3 regions of the Cytobacillus sp. EB106-05-05-XG126 genome follow, and region 3 is predicted to be linked to each of the others. Evidence: riboswitches for the same ligand, from Rfam matches in the RefSeq annotation. Region 3 holds a riboswitch; each other region holds the start of a gene.
What was found. A riboswitch is a leader RNA that binds a small molecule or an ion and turns the genes downstream of it on or off. The one in region 3 is predicted to bind thiamine pyrophosphate.
Positions count from the first base shown of each region.

Region 1 (8,088 bases), 1.1 Mb from region 3:
TACGGCAGCGATACATCGCACGACCGAAAGCAGCAGCTTTGGGAGGACGTGGCGTTCTTAGTCTTTGTTCGCTTTTCGGCCTTTGCGGGCAGTTTGTTCCCCACTTATCTTACAATAATTCTTCTGAGTCTTGAAGTGGGGGTCTTACTGCCCGTTAGACTGCGATAAAGTACTGCCAGGATTTAAGATCCTGGCAGTTTTTGTATTGGAACGGATTTAGGGAATCAGGGAATGCTAGCGCAAAGGAGGATGGAAAAATGAAGAGATTCTTCAGCATATTTGTATTGATTTTTTCATTCGGAAGTATAGGTACTCCCATAAGTGCTGCCTCTCAAAAACCTGAATTGGCCATTGTCATTGACGATCTTGGGAACAATATGAAGGGAACAAAAGAAATGATGGAACTGCCGGTAACCTTGACGGCTGCCATCATGCCTTTTATGCCAACGACAAAAGAAGATGCAGAACTGGCAAATAAAAATGGGCATGAAGTAATTGTTCATATGCCGATGGAGCCGAAAAGAGGAAAAAGGAGCTGGCTTGGGCCGGGGGCCATCACAACAGATTTAACAGATGAAGAAATCCGCAGCAGAGTAGAGAGCGCCATTAAAGAAGTGCCCCATGCGGTCGGCATGAATCATCATATGGGTTCAAGAGCCACTGAAAATGAACGGGTCATGAGAGTTGTCCTTGAAGTATGTAAAGAACACGGATTATTTTATCTTGACAGCAAAACAACCGGAAAAAGCGTCGTCGGCAAGCTGGCAAATGAAATTGGTGTTCCTTATGTCGAAAACAATATTTTCTTCGATGATATTTACACGACAGCACATATCACAAAACAGGCTGACAGACTTGCTGAAAAACTCGTCAAAAACGAACGCATCATCGCAATCGGCCATGTCGGCATCACAGGGACAAAGATGGTTAGTGTGCTTAAAGAATATATACCTGTATATAAAGAGAAAGCCCAAATTGTGCCGCTGTCAGAACTGATTCCAGGCTACGAACTGATTGATGACGGACCTTAAAAATAAAAGCTGCAACCCCTTAGCGGTCTGCAGCTTTAATGGTGTGTGTGAAAGTGGTCCAGTGGTGGTATAGGTACCTGTCACCTATACAGGTGGCCACCCACATTCCGGTCTGGTTAGTCCCGCAACGATGGCGTTTAGAAGAGGTGGGCGGCCGTGAATATAGTATATGCAAAGACGGGGAAAGGATGCAGATACTGCTGATGAAAAATAAGGGTATTTGAAAAACTTTCAGGATTAAAATAACTATCCATTGCAAAAAATAACAATGTCAGTATTTCAGCAATTAAGGCATTATCTTGACTATAAAGGGGTATGTAAGGAATAAATCAAAAGCGAAGGGGGTGACCTGTATGCTTTGGACATTAGCTGGTATTCTGCTTGTATTATGGATTCTTGGATTAATATTTAAAGTAGCTGGAGGCATTATTCATATTCTGCTGGTAATCGCAGCAATCATCATTGTGGTTAACTTTATTAGAGGCAGAGCATCCGGCAGGGGATAGCAGGAAAAGCCTTCTATATTAGGAGGCTTTTCAAATAAACTTTACATAATATTATTATAATAGACAAAGTTTAAAAAGAAAAACCAGCCCCAAGGCAGGGGCCGGTTCCGATATCATGCTATAACCATTTCTGCCTTCAATTCTCCAGCAATCTCCTGGACTTCAATGCCTTCCAATGTTTCTTTCTCCAGAAGGGCTTCTACCAGTTTCTCAAATTGAGGCTGATGATTGGCGATAATCAATTCGCATCTTTCTAGTGCTTTTTGGAATAGATCCTGCATTTTAGCTTCTTTTTGTCCTTTGTTGAAAGTAAGCTCGAAGCCGTTATCAAGTAACCCTGTATCAACCATTTGCTCTATGATATGCTTCGCTTGTTTTACATCACCGCTTACCCCAATACTGTGCTCGCCAAGAATCATTCGTTCTGATACACCGCCAGCGAGAATCATCGCGACCTGGTCCAGCAATTCACTTGTTGTCGATAAATGAAGTTCTTTTTGGATAGGAGCTACATACCCAAGCGCTTCGCCACGCGGAATAATGGTTGCTTTCCTAACGGATCCAGGTTTTGTTAAAGCAGCCACTAATGCATGGCCAGCTTCATGGATTGCAACCCGCTGCTTCGTTCCGGCATCCTGTAAAGCACGTGTGGTGGTTCCCAGAATAGTACGGTCCAGAGCGTAATCCAAATCTTCTTTTGAGATAATTTCCTGGCCGTTTCGGACTGCTCTGCGGCTTGCCGTTTCGAATAGGGAATGAAGATCTGCACCTGAAAAACCGGAAGTGCTTTCTGCCAGATCTCCAAGAGTTGTCATTACATCTTCAGCCAGTAATCTATTTCGTGTATGAATGTTAATGATCTCTCTCCGTCCCTTTGTATCTGGAAGAGGAACGTTGAAGGAGAAGTCAATCCGTCCAGGACGCAGGAATGCTTCGTCGAGCATATCCTTCCGGTTTGTGGCGGCAATAAATAATATTCCATCATTGGAATGTCCGCCGTCCAGCTGGACCAGCAGTTCAGTTAACGTTTTTTCACTTTCTTCTCCGCCATGCTGCTTTCTTCGTCCAGCAAGTGCATCTACTTCGTCAATAAAGACGACAGCAGGAGAATGCTTTCTGGCATTCTGGAAAAGGTTTCTGACACGGGATGCACCAACACCTACGAATAATTCATTAAACCCGGAACCGCTTGTTGAAAAGAAAGTTGCTCCAAGTTCCTTGGCAATTGCCTGAGCCAGCAAGGTTTTTCCCGTTCCGGGAGGCCCGTATAAAAGAATCCCCTTCGGCGGCCTGATCCCCATTTTTAAAGAGCGCTCAGGTTCTTTTAAAATGGAAAGAGTCTGCATAATTTCCTCTTTCATTTCTTCCTGAATTCCGCCAACATCTTCAAGCGAAATAGAAGGAAGGGCTTTTGGCTTCGAGACACTTTGCTTCATAGTATTTGTAGCGCCCATGCCACCTTTTCCTGACTTAAACAGGTAAATTCCGATTGCTATGAACAAAAGGACTACACCGCCAAGAATCCATGGCGTATAAGGTCCTGTGGTTGCGAACGAATATTGTATATTATAGGTTTCTACTAATTTATCAACCATCTCGCTGTTGGGAGGCACATGGGAGATGTACTCACCATCAGGAGCTGTGATCAGCAGCTTTCCATTTTTATATTCCTGTACTGCAACAGTCTTTCCATCCTGGGAAGCTATAATTTTTTCCACAGAAGAGAACGGAACAGTCACATCCTTTTTTCCTGCTTGTACGGTCCAAATAACCGCCGCCAAAATCACCGTGACTACCAATGCAATAGAAATAATCGTCGAAGGCTTCTTAAGACGTGATTTCAACTATTTCCCTCCTCATTGAACATATCTACATTATAAGAAATTAAAATTGTTAAATACAGGGTTTTATACTTTTTAAACGTTGTAAATTATGGAAAAATAATTTTATTTTTTACAAAGTGTGCTACAACAGCGTTCAGATGCCAGTAATATGTGAAAAAAATGTGACATCGGTTAAGAAAATTAATTTTTTAGAAACTTAATAATTCACAAAACCATAAAAATGGAAACTGAAAGTGAAATAGTTAATAATAGAAACTATGAAAAAAATTAGGAAGGTGTAAAGATGGCTCAGCAGGATTTTACAAAAGGAAATATACTCAAACAGCTGCTGGTGTTCTCAACTCCCATTATGCTCACTAATTTCCTGCAGGTTTCCTATCAATTTGTAGATAGTCTGTGGGTCGGGAATTTGCTGGGGGCTGATGCATTGGGAGCTGTCGCAGTTTCAGGCACTGTAATCTTTACAGTACTTTCTTTTATCATCGGCATAAACAATGCTGCGTTAACGATTTTATCCCAGCAGAAGGGGGGAGATCACGAAGAGGGGCTGAAACGATATCTAAATGCTTTTACCGTCATTCAGACAATTTTGTCAGTTGTTCTCGGAACAGCCGGATTCCTGCTTGCCGAAAGGATTTTAACCTTAATGGGCACACCTGCGGGAATGGCCGAAGGAGCAGCATCCTATTTGCAGATTAACTTTATTGGAATTCTGTTTTTATTTGGCTACAATTTTATAGGAACTATACTCAGAGCGCTTGGAGACAGCAAAAATCCTCTGTACTTTGTCCTGATAGCAGTCGTATTAAATGCAATACTCGATCCTCTTTTTATTTCTGTATTCAAGCTTGGTATTGAGGGGGCCGCATATGCAACAATCGTATCACAGGGCGCAGCATTTATAATCGGAATGATATTCATACTCCGCAAAAAGCTGGCACCATTCACTATTCCTTCTTGGCCGCATAAAGAGGAGGCAGCATTGATATTCAAGCTTGGCATCCCTTCAGGGCTCCAAATGACTGTCATATCGGCTGGTGTTATGGCCATTATGTCTGTCGTCACATCCTTTGGCAGTGACGTGGTAGCCGGATTTGGTGCCGCACAGCGCATTGACAGCATCATTATGCTTCCTGCGATGGCATTGGGAACTGCAGTCAACAGTATGGCGGGTCAAAATATAGGGGGAAATCAATGGGAACGGGTGCATCAGATTGCGTTGTACGGAGTCATTTACAATCTTGGAATCATGTTTCTCATCGCCCTTGGGACGGTCTTATTTGCAGAACACGGGGTGCGCCTGTTTATCCAGGATAAAAAATCAGTTCACTACGGCACTGAATATTTAAAGATCATTGCCTTTTTTTATCCGCTTCTGGGTATTAATTTTGTATTGAATGGTGTGGTTAGAGCTTCTGGTGCGATGTTTCAAGTGCTGATACTGAATATCATTTCATTCTGGATCCTGCGCTATCCTTTAACATTTGCATTTTCAAAGTTTATGGGTGATAAAGGCATAGCTACTGGTATGGGTGTCAGCTTTGCAATAAGCAGTTTCATCGCCTATATGTATTACCGCATCGGAAAGTGGGATAAACAGATTATCATAAACGAGGGAAAATAAATCCTTTTCACCATCATGAATTTCATATATACTAAAAGCGGATAATTTAATAACGTACCACAAGGGGAGCATATCGCTGAGAGTGAACAGTCCGCTGTTCTGACCCTTTGAACCTGTTAGTTAATGCTAGCGCAGGAATGTGGAATGATAGGCAGATAGTTTTCTGCCTGCTTGTTCTCCCTTGGGGTATCGTCATACGATTGAAGGGGGATTTTTTTTATGAAAAAATTAAGCCTGACGGCGATGATAGAGGCTTCATTTTTTGCTGCCTTTGCTATCATTCTTGATTTTCTGCCATCCATCAAGCTGTCGCCATCCATTTCCATCTCTGCCGCGATGATTCCGATTTTCATTCTGGCTTTCAGGTGGGGCTTTAAGGTCAGCTTTATTGCAGGCCTCTTATGGGGGATTTTGCAGATTGCCATGGGGGATGCCTGGATTGCCACTCCGATACAGGCATTTATTGAGTATTTTGTGGCTTTTGCCTGTATCGGGTTTGCCGGCTTGTTTTACGGCGTCATCCAAAATCAGCTGCGGGCAGGTAACAAGAAGAAGGCATTGTCATGGGTTGTCTTAGCCGTATTTGCCGGAAGCCTTGCCCGGTATTTCTGGCATTTCATAGCAGGTGTACTTTTCTTCGGAAGCTATGCACCAGAAGGGATGTCACCGGTTCTCTTTTCCTTCCTGGCAAACGGCGCAACCATGCTCGGAGCGGCAATTCTCTGCTCAATCCTGGCCGTATTAATTATTTCATCGGCACCGAGATTAATCATAAAAAAATCGGATGAAAGACTTCAAACTCAAAAGAATGCTTCCTAATAATGTCCGCCTCTCTGAAATATTTCAGAGAGGTTTTTTATATATCGGATTTGATTGATAAAAAGTTGTTTTCAGGAAGAATTATGGGAACGTCTGGTTTGGGCGTTCCCGTTCCAATACCGTTAAAAATGAGCTATTTATTATAATCTTACCAGTGTACTTGAAGTTTATTGCCATTTGGGTCATAAAAGTGGAAAAAGGCATGACCATTATCTTCTTTTATATCCTCGACCTTAACTTGATTCTCAATTAAGTGCTGATGAAATTTAGATAATTCTGGACTTGTAAACCCAATGCTAAATTCTTGTTCATTATCAATTGTAAAATGAGCAAAAGTTTCATCTTCGGTAGGAACTAAGATCAGTAAGAAAGGTCCTTCATTTACTTTTAAAATTGCAAGTTCTCCAGTATTGTTTAGTAACTGGAGCCCTAATACATCTTTATACCATTGGGCAGACAGCTCTAAATCTTTTACAGGAATTCTAATATAATGTACTTGTTCAATAAATGATTTACTCATAGAATTCTCTCCTTTATTTAATTTGGTATATCATATATTTCATTTTTACACAGCTTTTTCCTTCCCCGTTTTTGTTTAAATGCCTTTAACGGAACAATAATCTTTCTAACCAAAGCCAATATATTAGGAAATTACTTCTGAAAAATGGGTATATTACTTAAAAAAGGGGAGTGAAGACTTTGGCCAATACATTGCAGGGAAATATTATCACAGGTGTTTTTGATGCGGAAGCCAGTGCCTTTGAAATCCAGAAAGTAAAAAGCTTCAGTACCCAGTCAGTTCTCAACAAAAATCAATGCGAAACTCTGTATAACTATCTATCCCTTCATGAAGAAGATGAGGGAGGGCAAATCATTACACTCTACGATCAAATGCCGCTCATGCTGACCCGGCAGGAAATATGCAGTCTGAAGAAAGATTTGGAGAACATTAAAAAGCTATATCAATAGAAAATCGCTTTGCAGCTTGCAGAGCTTTTTTTTTATGAAATAATTTTGACAAATTTGTGACAAAAAGTTTGACAAATTTGTGAACATAGTTAGAATATTAAATAAAAGGAGATGGGGAAATGACACTTCAACAGCAGCGCGTACTGCATTTTTTCAGGAATAGTACAGCAGCAGGTATTATATTAGGTTTCATTGTTTTTATATCAGGCTTTTTTGTAAGCGGCATCACAGGCGAGTATGTATTATCCATCGGCTTAAGCATTATGGTTTCTTCCATGCTGCTTTTCGGATTCGGATTTTTTATCAATGTAATGGAAGAAATGACAAAGGGAAGCAAGGGAATCAGACAATACAAATAAAACCGGCCTCCAATGGGGAGACCGGTTTTTTTGTGATGTCTAGCTCCAGCGCCGTAATCAAGGCGCTGGAGCTTTCCTAACTTAATGTGAAGCATGCCCAGAGGTTAACACCCAAATAGAACCAACTACAATTACAATTACCATAAATACGGCATAAATCATATTTATTAGATTCGTCTTACCGTCTTCACCTTCTCTTAAGTGCATGAACATGAACAGCTGCATGCCTGCCTGAACGACAGCCAGTGAGCCGATGATCCACATGATCACTTTAAAAGAAAGGTTCGTTTTTAAAGCAATTCCTGCTGCTGCAAAAGTCAGCACAAGGGAAACAACAAATCCAATGACATGGCTTATCGGGAAGCTTTTTGATTGATGATGTTCCATTTAAGCCACCAGTCCTTTCAGATACACAAATGTGAAGATAAAGATCCAGACTACATCAAGGAAGTGCCAGTAAAGGCCGATAATAAACGTCTTTCTTGCTGTGGTAGGGGTAAGGCCTCTTTTTAGAAGCTGAATGATGACCATAGTTGCCCAGCCGATTCCCAAAGTTACGTGAGCTCCGTGTGTCCCCAGTAAAACAAATAAGCTGGAAAGGAATGCACTTGTCTGCATCGTTGCACCTTCATGGGCATAATGGATGAATTCATTAATCTCCATGAAGAGGAAGCCTGCGCCTAGAGCGAGGGTAATCACCAGCCAGGTGATTAGCCCTTTAAGGTTATGCCGGCGCATTTCAAAAATGGCAATGCCCATTGTAAAGCTGCTTGTCAGAAGGAGAACTGTCTGAATCATGACATCCTTGATGACAAAGATATCTTTATGTGTTGGTCCTCCTGCAAAGCGTTCATATAAAACTCCATATACTCCGAACAGAGTGGCAAACAGGACGATTTCAGCGCCAAGGAAAACCCAGAAGCCGAGAATATTCAT
Region 1 covers NZ_JBYTDU010000001.1:1,000,538-1,008,625, forward strand. The annotation lists gene AC3WTL_RS05015 (divergent polysaccharide deacetylase family protein) at 258-1,031, shown strand; gene AC3WTL_RS05020 (lmo0937 family membrane protein) at 1,385-1,537, shown strand; gene AC3WTL_RS05025 (AAA family ATPase) at 1,651-3,381, opposite strand; gene AC3WTL_RS05030 (MATE family efflux transporter) at 3,665-5,005, shown strand; TPP riboswitch at 5,058-5,160, shown strand; gene thiT (energy-coupled thiamine transporter ThiT) at 5,225-5,824, shown strand; gene AC3WTL_RS05040 (VOC family protein) at 5,973-6,344, opposite strand; gene AC3WTL_RS05045 (hypothetical protein) at 6,515-6,793, shown strand; gene AC3WTL_RS05050 (hypothetical protein) at 6,913-7,152, shown strand; gene qoxD (cytochrome aa3 quinol oxidase subunit IV) at 7,234-7,539, opposite strand; gene qoxC (cytochrome aa3 quinol oxidase subunit III) at 7,540-8,088, opposite strand, start outside.
Region 1: linked by a shared signal. The riboswitch ahead of thiT (energy-coupled thiamine transporter ThiT) and the one ahead of AC3WTL_RS10285 (Ykof family thiamine-binding protein) in region 3 are both predicted to bind thiamine pyrophosphate.

Region 2 (8,088 bases), 1.1 Mb from region 3:
GAGTCATCGATAGTGACTTCTTCCAGGCTGGCGTTCTTCACTCGATGCAATAATGTCTGTTCTTCTGGTATAGATGCTGACTCGCTTATCGCATTGAGGTAATCATTCAGAGTTGGAAACGGTTTTTCGATACCCGGTTCATGGTTAAACAAGGCATATTGAGTATAAAAATCCTCAATTTCCTCTGCAAACAGGTACAGCTGGAATACTTCTGACGGCCTTAAACCCTTTAGGGTCTCATCTGTCCCTCTTAAAGAAAATTCTTTGTACACATGGTTTAATGGCTCTGGAAGGACCAGCTTCTTATCATTGTTCAGCATCAGCTGGAATGGCAGAGGCCCCAGCTGCAGTTCCTGTGGCATAATCACCTCAACAGCGTCAGCCTGATGGACAGTGCCTTCTGCAGCACGATATCCGCTGATAAATAAAGAAACATTTTCCTCTTTAATTGGCATTTTGACGCCAAACACCTTTTTCAGCTTCTCCTGGTCGGCCTCATTAAAAGCTATTTTTACGTTTTTGCCATCTATGAGCGGCAGCAGCTTTAAGGAATTATGATCAGGCAGAAAGTATACAATGTCATTCTTAAAATCCAGAGTGCCTGTGATTTCTGCTTGGCCTGTAAAAACTGCGGATAAGCTGCCATATGAATCCTTCTCAAACCTTTTCAATTTCCAGTTATTCAGCATAGCACCCTCTGCAAGACCAGGATAAAAACCTCTATCTGCCACGGCGGTCTCCTGTCCATTTTGCTCTGTAAAGAGATCTGTCTGAATTCCAGCAATCCCGCCAATCAATAGGACAAATCCGGCAGCTGCAGCCGCAGAAAGAAGCTTTGGAACATAGTCTTTTTTTCTGCCCTTAACAGCAGAAGAGCCGATCCGGTTTCTTACACTCTGTTTTTCCTGTTCTGTGAAAACAGAATCCTTCTTCCATGCAGCATTCACTGCTTTCTTAACTTCATGATTCAGTTCACCCATGCTGTTCACCTCTTTCTGAAGCGGATAAAATTCTCCTGACTTTTTCCTGTCCTCTGTACAGCCGAGTTTTAACGGTTGATATGGGGATATTAAGAGCTTCACTTATTTCAGCAAGACCAAAATCCTGATAATAATGGAGCAAAAAAACTTCGCGGTATTTAACTGTCAGTGATTCTATCGTTTTCAGCAATTCATGATGTTCATCCTGTTCCAGAAATGCTGCTTCAGGATCTTTTCCTCTATCCTTTTTTAGAAGAAAAATCTTTTCATTCATGATCAAATTGCGATAATGCCAGCTTTTAAGGTAGTCCTTGCTTTTATTAATAGCGATTGTGAATATCCATGTTTTAAAAGAAGATCTTTGCTGAAAATTTTCCAGCTTTTCATACACAGTAATAAAGGTGTCCTGTGTTAAATCGCTGGCAGTATTCCAGTCTTTTACATAGCTGTATATTAATCTTTTCAGAACGGTTCCATACTCATCCATGATCATTTCAAGAACGAGAGCACGGTCCACTTTATCATCGATTGACCGTTTTATATACTCATCAATGCTCACATGTCTGCCTCCTTGCTTATATGCCAAGCTGCCGATTTTGGCTGCCTTTTATCGCAGTCTAACGGGCAGTAAGACCCCCACTTCAAGACTCAGAGGAATCAAAGGAGGATAAGTGGGGGTCAAACTGCCCGTAAAGGCCAAAAAAACGAACAAAGACTAAGAACGCCACGTCCTGTGGCAACGTCTTTGTGACCCACTTCCTGTGGGCCTCAACTAACAATCAGTGGGGGATAAGGAAAACCCCCACTGATTGGAGTTTCACTTTATTTGACTGACAGTTAGACGACAGATACAAGTAAATCGCTTCATTTTTTTGGCATTTATTAAGATTATACAAAAAAGCGCAAACCATTTGGTCTGCGCCTGAATTATTTATTCACTTTTGTCCTGATTAAATAAAACCACATCAATGCATAGGTTAAGAACAGAAGGAGCAAAAATAAGAACACAGACAAATCGTTTTGAATGATCAATCAGTACACCTCACTTCATGTATGCATTTATTTTAGGCTTTCCAATGGAAACGGAAATAATAAGTAGAAAATCACCGCAGCAGGCAGAGAAATGAGCATGGCCATTGCCGGTTTTCTATAGTGGACTCTTAATACAGCAAACAAAGCGATATTCAGCCAAATATTATGCCAGCCGTTCCAGCCGTTATCGTACACAAACATCCCTTTATGGGCAAAAAGAGACTGAATGATGGTAAAAAAGCCAATCCAAACCGCAGAGTAAATGTATCCATGGTTTTTATTCTCTGGATAACGCTGCAGGTATATGATTAGAGCCATGGGAGTTATAAAATAAGTGAAAGCTAAGTTAATAATGCTATGATTAAGCCATTCGGCCGTAATGCCTCTAAAAGCCCAGAGAGTATGGTTAAAATAGAGCATGTTATAGGTAAGGTTAATCGCAATAAAGTACAGCACAGTCGGGTATTGTTTTTTCCATTGTGACCAATCAATAAAGCGGTAAGCAAACAAAATCCATACAACAAGAACGAGCATCAGATACATAGGACATCACCTTTAATATTTAATGCATACAGTTATTTCCATTTTCCAAGAAAATATTCATCTGAAAAGCACCGTCTTTGAAGGATAGCCGGGTTAACTATATAATGGCTTTATTGTGTTAAAAGAAGAAAGGGAGAGGATCATGACAAAATCAAAGATTCCACCGCAGATCAAATTAATCGCTCTCGATATGGATGGAACTTTATTAAATTCCAGAGGGGAAATTCCTGAAGAGAACCGTGCAGCCATAAAAGAGGCAAAAGAGAAAGGAATCGAAGTCATTTTGAGCACCGGAAGATCAAGGCTTACAGCAGGCGATCATGCCGATTCCCTGGAATTAAACTCCTATTTAATCACAGTTAATGGCAGTGAAATATTTGGCCCTGATGGAGAATCCATTTCAAGAGCTCCCGTTGATTCCAAAGTTATGGAATGGATGTGGAATTTATCACAGTCACATAAGACCAATTTCTGGGCCACCAGCTGCGAACAGGTATGGAACAACGAAATGCCGGAAAATATCCATGACCATGAGTGGCTCAAATTTGGATTTGATATATCAGATGATGCAGTCAGGGAACTGATCCATAAGGAGCTGCAGTCAAAAGGCGATCTGGAAATTACCAACTCAAGCTTAACCAATATTGAAGTCAATGCTCTTGGCATCAATAAAGCGAAAGGGATCCAGAAGGTAACAGAACTTCTTGGCATTTCAATGGAAAATGTAATGGCCATGGGAGACAGCTTAAACGATATTGCCATGATTGAGGAATCAGGCTGGGGAGTAGCGATGGGAAATGCCCAGGAAATCGTGAAAGAAACAGCCGATGCTGTGACGGGAACCAATGATGAAGCCGGTGTTGCACAGGCAATCAGAAAATGGGCATTTTAGTGAACGAAAACCGGCTATTAAGCCGGTTTTTTGATTCACTTCTTTGATCTAAGTACGGTTTCCTGCAACTCGACTTCCACATTCCCTTTAATTGCCCTCGAGATCATGCAGGATGCTTCGGCTTTTTGCGCCAGCTTTCGCGCAAGTGCATGGTCCTTTTCATCGGCATCTGCCTTCAGCACGATAACCGGGCGATGAATGATTTTCCTGTAGGTAATCACACCTTTGGTCACATCCACAACACCGACTGATTCCATCGTTAGGTCATCTTTCTCTAGCCGGCTGCGTTCCATCATGGCTGCCAGGGTAATAATATAACAAGTTGCCGCTGCCCCCAGCAGCATTTCATCCGGGTTGGTTCCGATTCCAGGTCCGTCCATTTCCGGAGGGATAGATACCTTTGTTCTCAGCCCGCCAGTCTCAATTTCACCCACATCATTGCGAAGGCCAGGCCAATGCGCTTTTAACTGAAAATGGTGTTCAGCCATATTTGAACCCTCCAAGTTATGTATTTCTATTTACACATTAAAGAGGAACAGGCAGAATTGCAAGACTTTACAGGTTTCACGTTTCACGCTAAGATAGAAACAGCCAACTTAATAGTTTTACTGCTAGGGGTGCCCGATGCTCGCGGGCTGAGAAAGAAACCGGACTGTTTTTTACCCTTCGGACCTGATCTGGATTATACCAGCGTAGGAAAGTAGTAATTGCGGGGAACGACGTTCTTTCTCTTAGATTATTCAGCCAGGTCCAATTTCGGATCTGGTTTTTATTTTGTTCTCAAAACAAATGAATTGGCTATCAATAAGGAGGATTTTCTATGAATCTTAACGATCAGATTGTTATTATTACAGGCAGCAGCAGAGGGTTGGGCAAAGAAACAGCAAAAGCTTTCGCAAGAGAAGGGGCGAGAATTGTCATTAACTATTTTCATAGCGAGGAAAAAGCCCATGCTCTGCAGAAGGAAATTGGCGATTCAGCCATTGCCATTCGTGCTGATGTTCGGGACAGAGTTCAAGTGAAATCCATGTATGAAAAAACGAAGGAACACTTTGGAGCCCCCATTACAACCATAGTCAATAATGCACTGGTCAATTTTCAATTTGACCCTGTTTTAAAAAAAGATGCAGAAACAATTGAATGGGACGATTACAAAAATCAGCTGGAAGGTGCAATTCTGGGAGCATTGAACACTGTTCAGGCAGGTCTTGAAGATATGAAAAAACAGGAGTTTGGCAGGATAATCTCGGTCGGCACCAACCTATTCCAGCATCCAGTTGTACCCTATCATGACTATACGACCAGCAAAGCTGCTTTATTAGGCTTCACCAGAAATATGGCAAATGAGCTGGGCCAATATGGAATTACTGCAAATATGGTATCAGGCGGTTTGTTAAAAACGACAGACGCCAGTGCTTCGACCTCTAAGGAAGTCTTTGAAATTATCGAAAACTCGACTCCATTAAGAAAAGTCACAGATCCTGCAGAAGTGGCAGATGCGATAGTCTTCTTCGCTTCTCCCTGGGCAAGGGCAGTTACAGGACAGAATTTAATTGTGGATGGCGGACTAGTTATGAATTAAAGGAGGATTCTAAATGAACATTCAGGAGATTAGCAGTCTATTAGATAAAGTAAGAGAGTCAAACCCTCTGGTACATAATATCACCAATGTGGTGGTAACCAATTTTACTGCCAATGGCCTGCTGGCAATTGGTGCATCACCTGTAATGGCATATGCGCATGAAGAGGCGGGTGATATGGCTAAAATCGCCGGGGCTCTGGTTCTCAACATGGGAACACTGACTGAAAAAGAAGTGAAAAGTATGCTTATCGCAGGAAAGTCAGCCAATCAGCATGGGGTGCCGGTAATCTTTGACCCGGTTGGTGCCGGCGCGACAGCTTATCGAACAGAAACAGCCAATAGAATAATGGAAGAATTAGATATTAGCATCATAAGAGGCAATGCTGCAGAAATTGCCAATGCAGCAGGACAGCAATGGAAAATTAAGGGCGTCGATGCCGGAGAAGCGAAAGGAAGCACTGCAGATCTTGCAAGGTTAACAGCAAATAAACTTGGTTCAGTCACCGTCATTACAGGGAAACAGGACATCGTTTCAGATGGACATTCCACTTTTTCGGTCAACAATGGCCATCCCCTGTTAACGAAAGTAACAGGTGCCGGATGTCTTTTGACTTCTGTCATTGGAGCTTTCGCTGCTGTTGAAAAGGATCCAGTAAAAGCGGCAGCTGCTTCATTGGTCGTGTATGGCTCTGCCGCCGAAATCGCTGCAGAAAAAACGGATGGCAGGGGTCCGGGCACCTTCCAAATAGAGTTCTTGAATAGCTTATATACTATTTCAGCCGCAGATGTTGAATTGCGCGGCTCTTTTAGTCAGATAGGAGGGGAATAAATATGAAGGTGAACAAAGCATTAACCATAGCAGGATCAGACTCCGGCGGCGGTGCGGGTATTCAGGCAGATTTAAAAACCTTTCAGGAACTCGGCGTTTTCGGTATGTCAGCGTTAACTGCCGTAACGGCCCAAAACACCAGGGGAGTGCAGGGAGTTTATCCAATGACCCCAGATGCTGTTGCGTCCCAATTGCAATCCATTGGAGAGGATTTAAGGCCGGATGCAGTCAAGACAGGAATGCTCTTCAGTGCAGAGATTATCGAAAGGGTTTCAAAGGAGATTGCGAAATACGGCTGGGATAATATCGTCATTGATCCGGTGATGATAGCAAAAGGTGGAGCAAGCCTTCTTCAGACTGAAGCCATTATAGCGATGAAAAAGCATCTGATTCCGCTCTCGATGGTGATTACACCCAATATACCCGAGGCAGAGGTTTTAACGGATACTATTATTCGTTCAATGGAAGATAAACGGAAGGCAGCAAAAGAACTGTATAGGCTTGGTGCGAAACATGTCATCATTAAGGGCGGTCATGAGGAGGGAAAAATGGCTGCCGATCTATTATTTGACGGTGAAGGTTTTACCGAATTCAAGAGCAATAGAATCCAAACAGCCAATACACATGGGACAGGATGCACTTTTTCTGCTGCAATCACAGCCGGCCTCGCTGACGGTGTTTCTGTGCAACAGGCTGTTGATCGCGCAAAGCAATTTATTCAGGCAGCAATTGAAAATGACTTAAGAATTGGCAGCGGTCATGGACCAACCAATCATTGGGCTTATAATTTGAAGAAAAAGGAGAGCTTCATATATGGAAGTTAATCCTAAGCAAATACGAAATTGGCTTAAAGTTTATTTCATAATGGGGAGCGTAAATTGCCGCCATAAGCCTGAAGATATTCTCCGGTCAGCGATTAATGGGGGCATATCCCTGTTTCAATACCGTGAAAAAGGTGCAGGATGCCTGCACGGCAAAGAGAAGGAATCTCTTGCAAAAAGCCTTCAGGCAATCTGCAAAGAGAGCAATATTCCCTTTATTGTAAATGATGACATTGAATTGGCACTTAGTATCAACGCAGATGGCGTCCATATAGGCCAGGAGGACGAGCCGGCAGATGTGGTCCGCAGGAAAATCGGCAGCAAAATCCTTGGCGTCTCCGTGCATAATATGCTTGAAGCAGAAGCAGCGATCCGGCAGGGGGCAGATTACCTGGGCATTGGCCCTATTTATCCGACAAGCACCAAAAAAGATGCTAAAGCCGTTCAGGGTCTTACTTTTTTAAAGGAATTGAGAGCTGCTGATATCCAGATTCCTGTGGTAGGAATTGGGGGAATTAATTTTAAAAATACACCTCCCATAATGGATGCAGGAGCAGACGGTGTTTCAGTCATTACGGCAATCAGCCAGGCAGATTCCCCGGAAAAATCAGCCAGGGAGCTAAAAGAAGCAGTAATGAGAAATATCCATTAATTTTGTGCATTTTTTAAAAAAATCAGTATTGTCGATTGCCTTTCAAGTTTCAGTGTTTATTACTATGCAATTATTGAAAAGCCATGGTAATGTTGTACTCATACAGATTTTTTCGTAAGGAGATACAATTGCAATGAAACTCGTATCATGGAATGTGAATGGCATTAGGGCCTGTGTGAAAAAAGGCTTCATCGGTTACTTCAAAGAGGTGGATGCAGACATCTTTTGTATCCAGGAGTCTAAATTACAGGAGGGGCAGATTGAGCTCGTCCTGGATGGCTATCACCAATATTGGAATTATGCTCTGAAAAAAGGGTATTCCGGGACAGCTGTTTTTACGAAAAAAGAGCCGATTTCTGTTCGCTATGGGTTAGGCAATGATGAAACAGAACCCGAGGGCAGGATTCTTACGCTTGAGTATGAAGACTTTTATCTCGTGAATGTCTATACGCCGAATTCGAAGCGTGACCTGGCCCGCCTTCCATATCGTCTGGAATGGGAAGAGCGGATTAGGGAGTATTTACTTGAGCTGGATGGAATCAAGCCTGTTATTATGTGCGGTGACTTAAATGTGGCCCATAATGAAATAGATTTAAAGAATGCAAAATCCAATCGCGAAAATTCCGGGTTTACCGATGAAGAACGCGACAGAATGACCAGATTGCTTGGTTCAGGGTTTGTTGATGCTTTCCGCTATAAATACCCGGAAGCCGAGGGAGCCTATACATGGTGGTCCTATATGGCAAAAGTAAGGGAG
Region 2 covers NZ_JBYTDU010000001.1:972,994-981,081, forward strand. The annotation lists gene AC3WTL_RS04845 (hypothetical protein) at 1-980, opposite strand, end outside; gene AC3WTL_RS04850 (sigma-70 family RNA polymerase sigma factor) at 973-1,539, opposite strand; gene AC3WTL_RS04855 (CBO0543 family protein) at 2,040-2,555, opposite strand; gene AC3WTL_RS04860 (Cof-type HAD-IIB family hydrolase) at 2,698-3,447, shown strand; gene AC3WTL_RS04865 (OsmC family protein) at 3,483-3,935, opposite strand; TPP riboswitch at 4,051-4,163, shown strand; gene AC3WTL_RS04870 (3-oxoacyl-ACP reductase) at 4,268-5,029, shown strand; gene thiM (hydroxyethylthiazole kinase) at 5,043-5,858, shown strand; gene thiD (bifunctional hydroxymethylpyrimidine kinase/phosphomethylpyrimidine kinase) at 5,861-6,682, shown strand; gene thiE (thiamine phosphate synthase) at 6,672-7,331, shown strand; gene xth (exodeoxyribonuclease III) at 7,465-8,088, shown strand, end outside.
Region 2: linked by a shared signal. The riboswitch ahead of AC3WTL_RS04870 (3-oxoacyl-ACP reductase) and the one ahead of AC3WTL_RS10285 (Ykof family thiamine-binding protein) in region 3 are both predicted to bind thiamine pyrophosphate.

Region 3 (8,088 bases):
AGCCCAGGTACAAGAATGCCCTGTTTGGCTTTTATATCCAGCCTCTCTTCTGCTGATAGCTCTTCCTGATAGCTTTTTAAAGTCGAAATAACAACAAGCGGGCTTGTTTCAGTCATTCCATAGGCATGCATGAATGGAATTTTGTGCTTTTGCTCGAAGGCTTTAATCATGCCTTTTGGCGCTGCCGAACCTCCACATAGCACCGATCGGAGTGAGCTCATATCATATTTATTTTCATCAAGTTCCTTTAATAATCCGAGCCAGATTGTCGGCACTCCGGCTGTTATGGTAACTTTCTCAGATTGAATAAGCTCTGCCAGAAGTTTAGGTGTAAAATATGGCCCCGGCAATACAAGAGTGGTTCCAAACCAGACAGCAGCAAACGGCAGCCCCCATGCGTTTACATGGAACATCGGCACTACCGGAAGAGCAATATCTTTCTCGCTTACAGCTGCACTGTCTGCCATCCCAAGTGCCATACTGTGAAGGACAATCCCCCTATGGGAATAGACGACCCCTTTAGGGTTGCCTGTAGTTGCCGAGGTATAGCACATTCCCGCTGCTGAATTTTCATCCAGATCATCAGGATATTCATAGGCACCGCTTGCTTCATTTATAAGCTTTTCATAGTGGTATACCGGGGAAAGAGAAGTCTCAGGCAATTCTTCTTCATCTGTCATAATGATGAACGCCTTGACCGTCTTCAGTTCATCCTTTACCTTCTCAATTAGCGGTACAATGTCAGGATCAATCAGCAGCACTTTATCTTCGGCATGGTTAATAATATATGTTATATGCTGAGGTGACAGACGGATATTAATCGTGTGGAGCACAGCTCCGCTGCATGGGATGGCGAAATAAGCCTCCAGGTGACGATGATGGTTCCATGCCAGTGTCCCGACCTTATCCCCTCTTTCCACTCCCAGCTTTTGCAGGCTTTCTGCCAGCTTCCTGGTCCTTTCTGCAATCTCCTTATATGTCAATCTCTGAATTCCGCCGGCCGTTCTTGATACGACCGTTTTCTTTGGAAAATACTTTTCTGCCCGCCTGATCATTTGCGTCATAGTCAAAGGTGTCTGCATCATCATTATAATTCCCCCTTTTTAGAAAACGCTTACATTTAGAATCATAGAGATCTATGATCTTTTACCTATTCATTCTCTTTATTTTCATGAATTCCTTTAATATTTTTCTCAATTTTCCGAAATATTTTTTTAAAAAAATCCCCGCCTATTCGGCTAGGGATTCATATTTATTAAATAGCTCTTTTAATATTTTCAATTTCTCATCTGTATAATATTCAAAACTGTCATTATACGATTTTGGATCCTTCGGGTTTGCAAAATGAGTGATTTTTCCTGTCCCGGGATCAATGAACTTACTGGAAGCCCCGCATCCAAGCCCGATAATTGTCTGCTGTTCTTCCATAATCATAATGTTATAAATGCTTTCCTGGTTTGGAAGGGCATAACCGACATTTTCAAGATTGCCGAGAATATTCTTCTGGCGGTAGAGATAATAAGGATGGTAATTATGCACTTTCGTCCAATCCTCAGCCATGTCCATCATTTTTTCAATCTCTTCACGATCGGCAACTTTATATTTTTGCTTGTTCTTTGTCATTTCCGAAGCTCGTTTAAAGGATAAAGTATGAACAGTCAGGGATTCCGGCATTAGTTTCTCTGTTTCACCCAGAGTATGCGCAAATTCCGGAACACCTTCTCCAGGCAATCCAATGATCAAATCCATATTGATATTGTTCATGCCCATATTACGGGCCAAATGGAATTTATCCACGGTTTCTTCTACTGTGTGGTGACGGCCAATTGCTTTCAAGGTCTCCTGAATATAGGACTGAGGATTGATGCTGATACGGTCAATATTCCATTTTTTAAGCACTTCAAGCTTTTCAGGTGTAATCGTATCCGGACGGCCTGCTTCCACAGTGACCTCCCGAATGTTTTCTACATCTGGAAAAGATTCATACATTTCCTCATAAAGCATATCCATCTCTTCTGCCGTAATGCTTGTCGGGGTCCCTCCGCCATAATAGACAGTGGTGATTTTCACATTATTTTCTTTCAGCCAATCACCAATTTTGCGCATTTCAAAATGAAGGCCGCCAAGAAATGAGTTAACAGAACCCTGCCTGCCATTAATTGCATAGGCAGGAAAAGTACAATACGCGCACTTTGTCGGGCAGAACGGAATGCCAATATATATGCTTACCTCATTTTTTAAGTCATAAAGATCCGGCACAACAGCAAGCTGCCGGTCTACAATATTCTGCATAAGCTGAATTTTTTCATCTGTAATCAAGTACTCTTCCTTCAGCTGCTGATGAGCTTCCTGGAGAGGTGTCTGATTCTGCATGGCACGGTGAAGCAATTTTGTGGGACGTACTCCGGTCAGAATACCCCACTTCTGGGTAATGCCAGTCCATTCCTGCAAAACAGTCAGGTATACATGTGATACTGCATTCTTCACTTGTCTGAAAGTCTCTTTGTCTGACTCAGCCGGAACAAATTCCTTTTCAAAATTGGCTGTAAGGTTCCTGTTGTCTTTATCAGTAAGCTCTGCAATGGCTTTAATGCGTTCTCCCTGCTCAAGCTGAAAAGAAATGGTCAGATCTGCTGCAGCATTCTCACCCAGCACCACTTCACATTCTTCAAAAAAGAGGTTCCCGATCAGCCGAAGCGGCCGATGGAACCGTTCATCCTGTATGCCTAAAATTGAAATGTTCAAATCTATCACCTTTTTTTAGAAAATATAATAAATCTGCCGGTGTTTCATCTCACTGACGGCAGTTGCAGAGTCTATATTATTCATGTTGACAAACTCCTTTTAGTGTACAGAAATGGGGAAACAAGGTCAATATCAGGGAAGAGAATCCCATTGGATCGCTTTATTTAATTCCCTCTCTTTTTCACTTTCTCTTTATCCCATGCCTGAATCAAAAAGAGAGCCAATCTGCCTGACTGGACTCTCTTTCATTCATTTTATTTTAGCAGATTCATTTTCTTCAGGAAATCGATCGGATGCTGTTTGCGGAAATGTTCTTTAACCATGTAGCTTACGCCGCTCTGGTCATTGGATCGTGTCAGCCAGTCTGCTGCTTTTTTAACTTCTGCCGGGGCATTGCCCATCGCCACACCCAGACCGGCGGCTTCAATCATTTCCAGATCATCTTCAGAATCTCCTATGACGACCATTTGATTTCTGGAAATTCCAAGGTGTTCACATAAATAGAGCAAACCATTCAGCTTTGAAACTCCGGAAGGAACAATGTCCATCCTCAGATCATTCAGTTTAATGACTTCCACATTTTCAAACATGCCCCAAATGGCTGTCTTAGCATCCTCAAGGTCTTCTTTATCTTCAAAGTACACTTCAATTTTTGGCGGTGTGACCGGCTCATCTAATATGGTGTCACTTAATGAATCCACAAACTGCTGGGAATAAAAAATGGGATCGCCGGTTGTAAAAACAGTTTTAGCAAGCATGTTGGTATTGAGCTTCGTTTTGTTGGCAAGGGAATATTTTTCGTGCACCAGCCTGATTTGACAGGTAAAGCCTTCAAGCAGGCGCACGATTTCAAACGTTTCATCTTCCTGAATCCTTTTTACAAAAATCGGCTTTTCCTGAGAAGCTGCAATATATGCCCCCCTGTGTGTGACCAGCAAAGAATTGATTTTCAATGCTTTAGCCACTTTTTTCGCGGATGGAAAGCTTCTGGACGTAACAAGTGTTACATAGATCCCTTTTTGCTGCACATATTCAATCGCTTCTTTTGTTGATTTATGAAGTCTTCCATTTGATTGGAGTAATGTTCCGTCTATGTTTAAAGCAAGCATTCTGTATATCATCCAATTTGCCCCCTATTCTCGGTGTAAAATTGTCCTATTACACTTTTATGAAGAGAAGGACTGGAATAGAACATGACATGGACAATGCAGAAATTTTTTATAGCTTATCTGTGTTAGTGAAGGCGTTTATCTGTTTTCATAGATCAATTGATTTGAAGAATTATTAATTAGTCATTTACAATTTGGATGCTCCGTATTAAGATGGAGTCAATAAAAACTGCATATCTTATTTTGCACTAGGGGAGCTTTTTGGCTGAGAAGAACAATCCGTTCTGACTCTTATCACCCGATCTGGATAATACCAGCGTGGGGAAGTGCAGGTGAACGGCTATCATTTCTAGTGTATTGATATCATTCAACTGCATTTCCTTATGGGAATGCAGTTTTTTATTTTCATTAGGCTCTTTTCGAGTAAATTGTTGTTTTTCGCCTATTAATGTTGTCCGTTGATTTCCGCTCCAGGCTGCTCGCTTTCCGCGGGGCGGGCGGTGAGCCTCCTCGACGCTGCGCGTCTGCGGGGTCTCACCTGTCCCGCTACTCCCGCAGGAGTCTCGCACCTTCCGCTACAATCAACTCAGTAAATCATATACAAAAAGCAACAAACCTTGCGAAAATAGCCTTTCATTAAAACTAAACTAGGAGGATGGAAAAATGCAGGAAAATTTTCTATGCGGAACAAGCGAGATTACAGGGTGCAGGTTTTCAATTTATCCAATGACTGACAGGTTTGTGGATGTTATATTATCTGCTCTAAAAGAAGTGAATACAAGCAAGGTATGGATGGAAACAGATGATGTGAGCACTTGTGTGAGAGGCAGGTGCATTCATGTTTTTGATGTGGTCAAAGCTATTTATCTTGAAACAGTTAAGCATGGTGACCATGTAGTATTTAATGGCACTTTTTCCAATGGATGCCCTGGGGATACTGCGGGCGATGCTTATCTTGCTGAAAATGAGGAACGGGCGAATGAAGAATCAGCAGCAGGAATCAGCCAGGAAGTCGCTGTCCAGTTTGCCCTTTATCCGATGGGGATTCCTGATTACATGAACGTCATTATGAACCAGGTCGAGCTCGCAAAGAATCGGGAAACTTTTACTAAAGGAGTGCATTATGCTTCAAGACTGGATGGAGATGCACACGCTGTTTTTAAAACACTGGAGGATGCTTTTGAAAACTGCAAGAAAAGCGATTCTACACATATTGTTATGACAGTGAATATGTCTGCCAACAGTCCATCCAAAAAGGAGACTGAGTAATATGCTTGAAAAGTGGAAGCTTCGAGAAGTCATAGTCCTGTCTGTACTCGCTGTCGTGTTTGCAGTTGTATATCTGGTATTCCTGCAATTTGGCAACGTGCTATATGGAATGTTCGGCTTAATTGGATATGATCTTATTTTTGGCATTTGGTTTATTGTTTCAATTATCGCAGCTTACATAATCAGAAAACCCGGAGCAGCCTTTTTATCGGAAACCATCGCTGCAGCCATTGAAGTCATGATCGGCAACGCAGTTGGTCCCCGCCTGATACTGTCAGGGATGATTCAGGGGATTGGAGCAGAAGCTGTTTTTGCGGCCACGAAATGGAATAATTACCGGCCATGGGTTTTAATTGCTGCCGGAATGGGCTCATCTGTTACTAGTTTTATTTGGGGCTATTTCATTTCCGGCTATGCTGCCCTCTCACCCGGTTATGTTACGGCTATGTTTTTTGTGAGGCTGATCAGCGGTGCTTTATTAGCTGGATTGCTAGGCAAATGGCTAAGCGAAAGCCTTGCGAAAACAGGGGCATTAAACAGCTTTCCTATTGGAAAAGAGCTAAAAAGGGGAAAACCGGAAAATGGAATTACAGCATAATAGGCACATATTAAAAACTGAACAGCTTTCCTTCAGGTATGAAGATGTGAAAAAACCTATTTTAAAAGATGTGCAATTCAGCCTTTATCCAGGGGAAGCAGTTCTATTGCTGGGCCCAAGCGGCTCGGGAAAAAGCACACTTGCTTTCTGCTTAAATAAATTATATCCGGAGGCCGTTGATGGCAAATTGGACGGGACCATTTCATTCAAGGGAAAGATGCTGGAGGAGTTCGGCCCTGGCGAAATTAATCAGCACATTGGCATTGTGTTTCAAGACCCCGAAAGCCAATTTTGCATGACCACAGTCGAGGATGAGCTGGCATTTGGGCTTGAGAATATGAAAACACCTCCTGAAGAAATAGAGAGTAAGATTGATGAAGCATTGGAGCTTGTTCATCTTTTGCCGTATAAACATTCCTTGATCCACACCCTTTCCGGGGGCCAAAAGCAAAAGCTTGCACTGGCATGTGTTTTATCATTAAAACCGGATATCCTGATTTTGGACGAACCGACAGCAAATCTGGACCCGGCTTCAAGCTATGAACTTACACGCATAATCAAAGAGCTTAAACAGAACCAGGCATTTTCCCTGCTAATAATTGAGCACAGGCTGGATGATTGGATTGATTTGACCGACCGGTGCTTGGTCCTAAACAAGGAAGGTGAAATTTTATTTAATGGAAGCACGGCAGAATGCTTTAATCAATATGCAGAAGAACTACTGCATGAGGGCATCTGGCTGCCAAGCGCGGTTAGAGCCGGCCTATTAGGAAAAAAAGAAGGTATTTACAAAGGGGAAAAGCTCCCGTTGTCTGATCGGGAATTAATCGCCGGATTAGCAAATCCCTTTTGTGCACTTCAGATTTTAGACAACCGGAAGAAAAAACACCAAGCTCATGAAGAGCAGATTATCCTATCAGCAGAGAATCTAACGTTTAATAAAGCTGGTAAGGACTTGCTAAGAAATATTAGTTTTTCTGTAAAAAAAGGCGAATTTGTGGCAATTGCCGGTTCAAATGGGTCAGGAAAAACAACACTTTCCAGACTGCTGGCTGGACTATATCCTCCTTCAAAGGGCAATATACTATTTTATGACAGCTCCCTTTCCCAATGGAAGGAGAAGGAGTTAAGACAGAAATTAGCTTACGTTTTTCAAAATCCCGAGCATCAATTTATTGCAGACTCTGTCTATGATGAAATAGCCTTCAGCCTAAAAATACAACAAATTCCTGATGCCGATATTCAAAAAACAGTTCAGGCTGCTCTGCTTCAAGTGGACTTGCTCCAATGTGCTGACTTGCATCCTTTTTCCTTAAGCCAGGGACAAAAGCGGCGGCTTAGTGTCGCATCGATGCTTGTGAATGATCAGGAGCTGCTCCTCCTTGATGAGCCAACATTTGGACAGGATGCCAGGACGTCCGGGGAGCTTATGAAGCTATTGGAAACAAAGATCCAAAGTGGAGGTTCCGTGGTGATGATCACGCATGACATGGAAATCCTCCATTCCTATGCGGACAAAGTGATTGTTCTTTCAGAAGGAGAGAAGATTTACGATGGTTTGCCAGATGCATTATGGAAGAAAGATGAGATTATGAAGATTGCTTCCCTAAAGGTTCCTTACCTAGAAAAACTCAGGAACGATATCGGGTCCATTACAAGGGGGAAAAAGGTTGTTCTTACATGAATTTAACCCAAGCATTAAAGCATTCACTGTCATAGTCTGTGTGTTAATTCTATCGGTTTTCTTTGATCCGGTTACACCTTTTCTGACCTTAGTGATGACTGCAGCAGCCACCTTTATTTTTGGAAGAGTTTCATTCAAAAGATGGATACTGCTTTTCACGCCATTTATCTTTATGGCTGCAATATATATTTGGTCAGCTCTGATTTTTTCTAAAACGATTGAAGGAGAAACCATCCTTTGGTCATGGGGGATATTCACATTGACTGAGGAGAGCTTTCTGCGTGCCCTCTCCCTTGGAATGAGAGTTTTAAGCTTTACCTCTCTGTCTCTTCTTTTCATTTTAACCACAAAGCCGACAGAGTTTCTGCTCAGTTTAATGCAGCAATGCCGGCTCTCTCCAAAGCTTGCATATGGAATCATGGCAGGCTATCGGTTCCTGCCATTAATGAAAGAAGAATTTGAGATTATCCGAAGCGCCCACCGGATCAGGGGAGTACCCAAAGCGCGAAAACTCTCGGAAAAAATGGCTGAGCTTAAGAGGTATGCAGTTCCTCTCCTTGCCGGAGCGATCCGTAAAGCTGAAAGGACAGCGATGGCTATGGAATCAAAAGGGTTTACCGGAGATAAAAACCGGGATTTTTATCATAAAATCTCTGTTTCCTGGAAAGATTGGGCATATTTTA
Region 3 covers NZ_JBYTDU010000001.1:2,072,949-2,081,036, forward strand. The annotation lists gene AC3WTL_RS10270 (long-chain fatty acid--CoA ligase) at 1-1,088, opposite strand, end outside; gene AC3WTL_RS10275 (coproporphyrinogen III oxidase) at 1,231-2,745, opposite strand; gene AC3WTL_RS10280 (Cof-type HAD-IIB family hydrolase) at 3,000-3,866, opposite strand; TPP riboswitch at 4,095-4,196, shown strand; gene AC3WTL_RS10285 (Ykof family thiamine-binding protein) at 4,518-5,123, shown strand; gene AC3WTL_RS10290 (ECF transporter S component) at 5,125-5,721, shown strand; gene AC3WTL_RS10295 (ABC transporter ATP-binding protein) at 5,705-7,405, shown strand; gene AC3WTL_RS10300 (energy-coupling factor transporter transmembrane component T family protein) at 7,392-8,088, shown strand, end outside.